3 regions of the Mangrovibacillus cuniculi genome follow, and region 3 is predicted to be linked to each of the others. Evidence: riboswitches for the same ligand, from Rfam matches in the RefSeq annotation. Region 3 holds a riboswitch; each other region holds the start of a gene.

Region 1 (2,271 bases), 1.2 Mb from region 3:
TTGTCTGTACGCTCCCAAGGAAGGTTCAGATCATTACGTCCAAAGTGTCCGTAAGCAGCAGTTTGCTTGTAGATAGGACGACGTAGGTCTAACATTTTGATGATTCCAGCTGGACGAAGGTCGAAGTGCTCACGAACTGCATCAATTAGTGTCTCTTCATCAGCAGTACCAGTACCGAATGTATCAATAGAGATAGAAACTGGTTGAGCTACTCCAATTGCGTATGCAAGTTGAACTTCACATTTGTCAGCAAGACCAGCGGCAACGATATTTTTCGCAACATAACGAGCAGCATATGCAGCAGAACGGTCAACTTTCGTTGCGTCCTTACCAGAGAATGCTCCACCACCGTGACGAGCATATCCACCGTACGTATCAACGATGATTTTACGTCCTGTTAGACCAGCATCCCCTTGAGGTCCACCGATTACGAAGCGACCTGTTGGGTTAATGAAGTATTTTGTTTGTTCATCAATTAGCTCAGTAGGTACCACTGGCTCAATAACGAATTCCTTTAGGTTACGTTGAATTTGATCAAGCGTAACTTCTGGATGATGTTGAGTTGAGATAACGATTGTATCAATACGAACAGGATTGTTGTTCTCATCATATTCAACCGTTACTTGTGTTTTACCATCTGGACGTAAGTAAGGAAGAATATCCTCTTTACGAACTTCTGTTAAGCGACGAGCAAGTTTGTGCGCTAAAGAGATTGGTAAAGGCATAAGCTCTTTTGTTTCGTTACAAGCATAACCAAACATTAACCCTTGGTCTCCAGCTCCAATTGCTTCAATTTCTTCGTCAGACATTTGTCCTTCACGAGATTCTAAAGCTTGGTCAACACCCATCGCGATGTCAGCAGATTGCTCATCGATAGAAGTTAAAACTGCACAAGTTTCTGCATCGAAACCATATTTCGCACGTGTGTAACCAATTTCTTTAATTGTTTCACGTACAATTTTAGGAATATCAACATAAGTAGAAGTTGTAATCTCTCCAGATACAAGTACTAAACCAGTTGTTACAGATGTCTCACATGCTACACGAGCGTTAGCATCTTTCGCTAAGATAGCATCTAGAATTGAGTCAGAGATTTGATCACAGATTTTATCAGGATGTCCTTCTGTTACTGACTCAGACGTGAATAAGTGACGTTTCTTTGTCATGGGGTTTCCTCCTAAAGTTCGCTTCCAGGTGTGGAAACGTTAATAATCACGGTACTCATGTCCTTCAGTAGTATGGGGAAAGATGCAATAACTATATACGCATCTGTAATTGATTCGACTACCGGACTTTGGCAAACCTTTGCTACATATATAAGGAAACTCGATAATCATGAGCTATATCCCGTAACAAAAAAAACCCTTCTATCATGAGAGAAAGGTGGTTACCGAAGCCTTTCACTCTTATCGTTCAAGGGGCCGAAGATGTTCTTCTGCACAAGCCTTGCCAGGTTAAGCACCTTTGTTTTATACAAATAATTCTGTTGTATGAAACAGGTTGCTGGGTTTCATAGGGCCTGCCCCTCCACCAACTCAGGATAAGAGTATCCGTTCAATGCTAAATCATATCTTTTTACCTTTTTGATGTCAATAGTTTTAAAGAAAGAACTAGAACCAATTAAAGGCTTAATGTTTTGAACTTTAAAATCAGAAAAAGCATGAACAAATAGTATACACTAATCATATAATTGTGTTATACTATTTAAGAATACTGAAAACGGAAAGGTTGAGTATAAAATATGGTATCTACATTTGCTTCGTTAAATTCCTTATTAAATAAGAAGTCTACCTACCATTCATTGCCTGTAGCAGACTTAGTAGAACATTGTTTACAAAACGGAGAAGCTACTCTTACAAGCACAGGTGCCGTGAGAGCTTTAACTGGTGAGTATACTGGGCGTTCACCAGAAGACAAGTTTATCGTTGTAGACAAACTCTCCGAAAAAACGGTTGATTGGGGAAAGGTAAATCAACCCATAACGGAAGACAAATTTGAACGACTTTATAACGATGTTCTTACTTACTTAGATGCTAAACCATATTTATACCATTTTAATGGCGCTGCTGGCGCACATGTAAGTTATCAAAGTCCTATTTCCGTTGTAACAGAAAAAGCTTGGCATAGTCTTTTCTCTCATCAGCTATTTATCAACGAAGTAGCACCAGATGCTGCATTAGAGCCAATAACTGTTATCAATGCTTGCGGTTTTAAAGCAAACCCTGCTGTTCACGGAACAAATTCCGAAACATTTATCATTCTTTCTTTATC
Region 2 (2,271 bases), 1.4 Mb from region 3:
ATTTGAATTTTGTCCCTCTATTAGCTAATAGATACGAGGTAGAGAGTGTACCTTGTCTTATTATTTTCGAAGACGGATACCCTATCGACAAAATTTATGCTTTTCGTTCCGTACCTGACTTACTTGAAAAGCTAAATCGTGAGAAATTATGACACATTTCTCGGGAAATAATTTATTTTGTCGAAATGTTTACAGAGGAACTTTGAGGAATGAAATGGAATTACTCCCATAAACATTGAATAGCGGAGTGAGGAAATGATGGAGAGATGGAAATCCAGTATTAGAGGTAAATGGGTGCTACCTAATTCACCCATAAACGTTTTGTTCCGTTCTGAAAGTAAACAACTATTTATAACATTAGGCAAAGAAGTCGTTTCAGAAAGAGAATATAAAGGAGATGCAGACTGCGTCTTTCAAGGAACGGATCATGAAATATCAGATGTTCTTTCTGGAAACACACTACTTAGCAGATCTTCTTTATCTTTTGAAGGGAAATATCGACAATTTCTAGTGATAGAATCTTTTTTATGGTTAACTAGATTATAAGAAAAATAAATTCGTTGACATGAAAAAGAATAGGATGATATACTCACAATCGTACTTAAATTTAACTTAATAGTTTTTCTCTTATCAAGAGAGGTGGAGGGACGTGCCCGATGAAACCCGGCAACCGTTAACAACTGTTAAAATGGTGCCAATTCACACAAAGCTTATGCTTTGGTAGATGAGAGGAATGGCTTATATATTTATGCCTTCCTACTCATTGTAGGAAGGCATTTTTGTTTGTTACGTGACCTGTAACAACTCATCGTTGACCACGTGATGTGGTCGGCACTTAGATGAGTATCCTTTGAAATGGATAAAGCAATAACTTTGGGTTGGCTATATGATCTAACTGGTCTTTAGCAGACCCTACACACTTTAATTAAATGCACGGTTAAAGCGTTGATTAATACAAGTGATAGGAGAAGTAGTTATATAGATACACATTTCTTATTCAAATTTATTAACGTAAGTTGGGTAATAGTAAATAAACATGCAGAATGAAAAAGAAGGTGAGACAACGTGATTGAAATTAAAAAGGTAACGAAGAGATTTAACACGAAGAATGGTGAGTTACTTGCAGTAGATAACGTAGATTTATCTATTCAGAGTGGAGAGATTTTTGGGATTATTGGATACTCTGGAGCTGGGAAAAGTACATTACTACGTATGTTAAATGGACTAGAAAAACCTACAGAAGGAACTATTTCTGTTTCAGATAAATTAATAAATACGATAAAAGGGACTAAGCTACGAGAAGCAAGACAAGAGATAGGTATGATTTTTCAACATTTCAACCTACTTTGGTCGAGAACAGTAGAAGAAAACATTGCATTTCCTCTTGAAATTGCTGGGGTTCCAAAGTCACAGAGAGATAAGCGTGTACAGGAACTAATTGAATTGGTCGGACTAGGTGGAAGAGGGAGATCTTATCCTTCTCAATTGAGTGGAGGACAGAAGCAACGTGTTGGAATTGCAAGGGCTTTAGCCAACAACCCTAAAGTGCTGCTTTGTGATGAAGCAACGTCGGCGCTTGACCCGGAAACAACGGATTCTATCTTAGACTTGTTATTAAACATTAACCAACAGTTAGGGTTAACCGTTGTGTTAATTACACATGAAATGCATGTTATTAAAAAAATCTGTCACAGAGTAGCGGTAATGGAAAATGGGAAGGTAGCAGAACTAGGTGATGTTATCGATGTGTTTGAAAATCCTCAAAAAGAAGTTACGAAACGTTTTGTTAGACAGGTAGTCGATGTAGAAGATGATTCACTTGAAACTTTTACTCATCTAAAAGAAAAATATCCAGAAGGACATATCTGGAAGCTTACTTTTAAACGTTCCATTGTAGAGCAACCTGTATTAACAGATTTCATTCGACAATTTGATGTGACAGCTAACATTGTTCAAGGAAATGTTTCTCAAACGAAAAATGGCGCTTTCGGAGAGTTGTTCTTACATGTAAGTGGAGTGAATTCTGTATTGAATGAAGCGTTGACTTACCTTCAAGAGAAAGGTGTTCAAGTGGAGGTGATGTCAGATGTTAACTAATATGTTTCCAAATGTAGATGTAGAGAAACTATGGGAAGCTACATTAGAAACTTTATATATGACTGGAATGTCAGTAGTAATAACGTTTATTTTAGGTACACTTTTGGGCTTATTGCTTTTCTTAACGTCTAAAGGCCAACTATGGGAAAATAGGTTCACTAACGTGATTACTAG
Region 3 (2,271 bases):
GATCAACACCAAAATCTTTTACCAAAGTTGGTACTAAGCCCGGGTGGATACCCGCCGATGGAACAGCAAAGGTAGGCTTCCAGACATTTTCTTCTGATAATTTAGACACAATGTTTTGTACATCTTGAAACGGTAAAGCTACCGAACCATATGGAGATGGGAATAATGAAAAATCTGCACCCGCAGCACGAATGAATGTACCGAGCGAAATAGAATAATCTATTCCATGAGTAGAAGAACCACTCATAGCTCCTGCTACCGCAGGATGTGCCATAATCGGCAAATGCACTTCTTCGTCTTCACGGATAGCTTGCAGCAAATCTAGTCCATACGCATGAACGTTAAATAACAACACATCTGCACCGGCTTCATTAGCCCATCTTGCTTTGTTAAGTAAATCTGTTGATCTGCCGGTTAAATTCACAGCATACAAAGTTCGGTGTCCAGTCTCTTCATAAGCCTTTTTAGTAATTCTATTACCTTCTTTAATTCTAGTGACAAAGGGAGTTAATTCATTTTCAAAGAGAATCTCATCTTCCTTTACCAAATCCATACCACCATAGCATTGTGCTTCTAATTGTTGGTTTAAGTAAGCTTGATTTCTACCAATAACACCTTTAAAGATACTCATTAAAAGTGGACGATCATATACACCTAGAATGTCACGAATACCCTTTACACCATATCTTGGACCTGGAAATTGTTCAGCAAGACCACTTGAGAAAGAAATGTTTTGTAATCTAATTTGACCATCAAGTGATAGCTTTCCAAAGATGGTTGTTAGGATTGCTGGTAAATCTGGTGAAAAATTCACGGTAGGATATTCTATAATAGCTATTCCAAATAAATTGCTATCTTCTTCTACTTCTGTCACTGATACAACTCTACCTTTGTGTCGTAACAGCTGTTGTTGGTCCATTTCTGTAAGGTCCGTCCAAGAACCTACCGTCATTCCTAGTGCGATTCCTTCTGCTTTTCTTTCGGTTCCCCCAACTTTTGTGGGAAATTTATATGTTGCTTGAATGTAACTCATGCTTTCACCTCTGGATGTGATTAGTTATGGTTCATAGTTAGTTAAAAAAATTATTTGTAATAAGGATACTCATCTAAGTACGGGCCACATCACGTGGCGGGCGATGAGTTGTTACATGTCACGTAACAAAAAAACCTTCTCATCGCAAAGATAGAGAAGGTTTCTTTCTCTTATCTCCCAGCGTTGCTGCAAGAATTAGCACCGTGCCGTAAAAACGGTCGGTTGCCGGGCTTCATTGGGCTAGTCCCTCCACCTACTCTTGATAAGATTTCTATAAATTTTTATTGTTGGTTGCATTATTACAAACAACGAAGATTCTGTCAATTATTTTTTCAGAATATATCTAACCTTTTAATTCTTTCCACTGCTTCCCTTAACCTGTCCTCGTTAGCAAGTAATCCAACCCGAACATACCCTTCACCATATTCTCCAAAACCTATTCCTGGAGCTACAACAACATGTGCTTCACGCAACAATTTTTGAGAAAATTCTACTGAGGTAAAATTGTCAGGAACCTTCAACCAAGCAAAGAAAGAACCTGCTGGAGCTTCTACTTCCCACCCTATTTCATTTAGCCCACCAACTAGAACGTTTCGTCTGCTTTCATACGTATCTACTAATTCCGTTACACACGATTGGTCTTCTAGTAATGCGGTTATTGCCGCTTCCTGAACAGCTCCAAATAAGCTTACGTATAAATGGTCCTGTAAAAGTTCGACAGCTTCAATGATGGATGGGTTGCCAATCATAAAGCCAACTCTCCATCCAGCCATATTGTATGTTTTGGATAAAGTATAAACTTCTACTCCAACTTCTTTTGCACCATCTACAGAAAGAAAACTTTTAGGCTTCTTCCCTTCAAAACCAATCGCACCATAGGCAAAATCATGAATGACAGCAATCTTATGTTTTTTTGCCAATGCAACTGTTTCGTCAAAAAACTCTTTAGTCGCCGTCGCTCCAGTTGGGTTATTTGGATAATTGATAAATAATAATTTACTTCTCTCTAGGTCACTTACAGAAATAGAATCATAGTTAGGGAGAAAATTATTTTCCTCTATCAATGGCATAGGGATCATTTCAGCATTTGCTAAAGACACACCAGACCAGTAATCCGGATACCCTGGATCTGGTACCAATATACCGTCCCCTGGTTCGGTTAAACAAAGTGGTAGTTCAACAAGGCCAGCTTTTCCTCCAAATAAAATAGCTATCTCTTTTTCTGAGTCAACTTTAAC

Evidence for each region. A riboswitch is a leader RNA that binds a small molecule or an ion and turns the genes downstream of it on or off. The one in region 3 is predicted to bind S-adenosylmethionine.
Region 1: it holds a riboswitch for S-adenosylmethionine, as region 3 does, so the genes downstream of both, metK (methionine adenosyltransferase) here and G8O30_RS03770 (2,3-diketo-5-methylthiopentyl-1-phosphate enolase) in region 3, are expected to answer to the same signal.
Region 2: it holds a riboswitch for S-adenosylmethionine, as region 3 does, so the genes downstream of both, G8O30_RS10825 (methionine ABC transporter ATP-binding protein) here and G8O30_RS03770 (2,3-diketo-5-methylthiopentyl-1-phosphate enolase) in region 3, are expected to answer to the same signal.

The regions. Positions count from the first base shown of each region.
Region 1 is NZ_CP049742.1:1,977,605-1,979,875, forward strand. It holds gene metK (methionine adenosyltransferase) at 1-1,166, opposite strand, end outside; SAM riboswitch class I at 1,404-1,547, opposite strand; gene pckA (phosphoenolpyruvate carboxykinase (ATP)) at 1,742-2,271, shown strand, end outside.
Region 2 is NZ_CP049742.1:2,090,700-2,092,970, reverse strand. It holds gene G8O30_RS10835 (thioredoxin family protein) at 1-152, shown strand, start outside; gene G8O30_RS10830 (hypothetical protein) at 256-546, shown strand; SAM riboswitch class I at 625-731, shown strand; gene G8O30_RS10825 (methionine ABC transporter ATP-binding protein) at 1,066-2,097, shown strand; gene G8O30_RS10820 (methionine ABC transporter permease) at 2,087-2,271, shown strand, end outside.
Region 3 is NZ_CP049742.1:737,285-739,555, reverse strand. It holds gene G8O30_RS03770 (2,3-diketo-5-methylthiopentyl-1-phosphate enolase) at 1-1,033, opposite strand, end outside; SAM riboswitch class I at 1,201-1,302, opposite strand; gene G8O30_RS03765 (pyridoxal phosphate-dependent aminotransferase) at 1,366-2,271, opposite strand, start outside.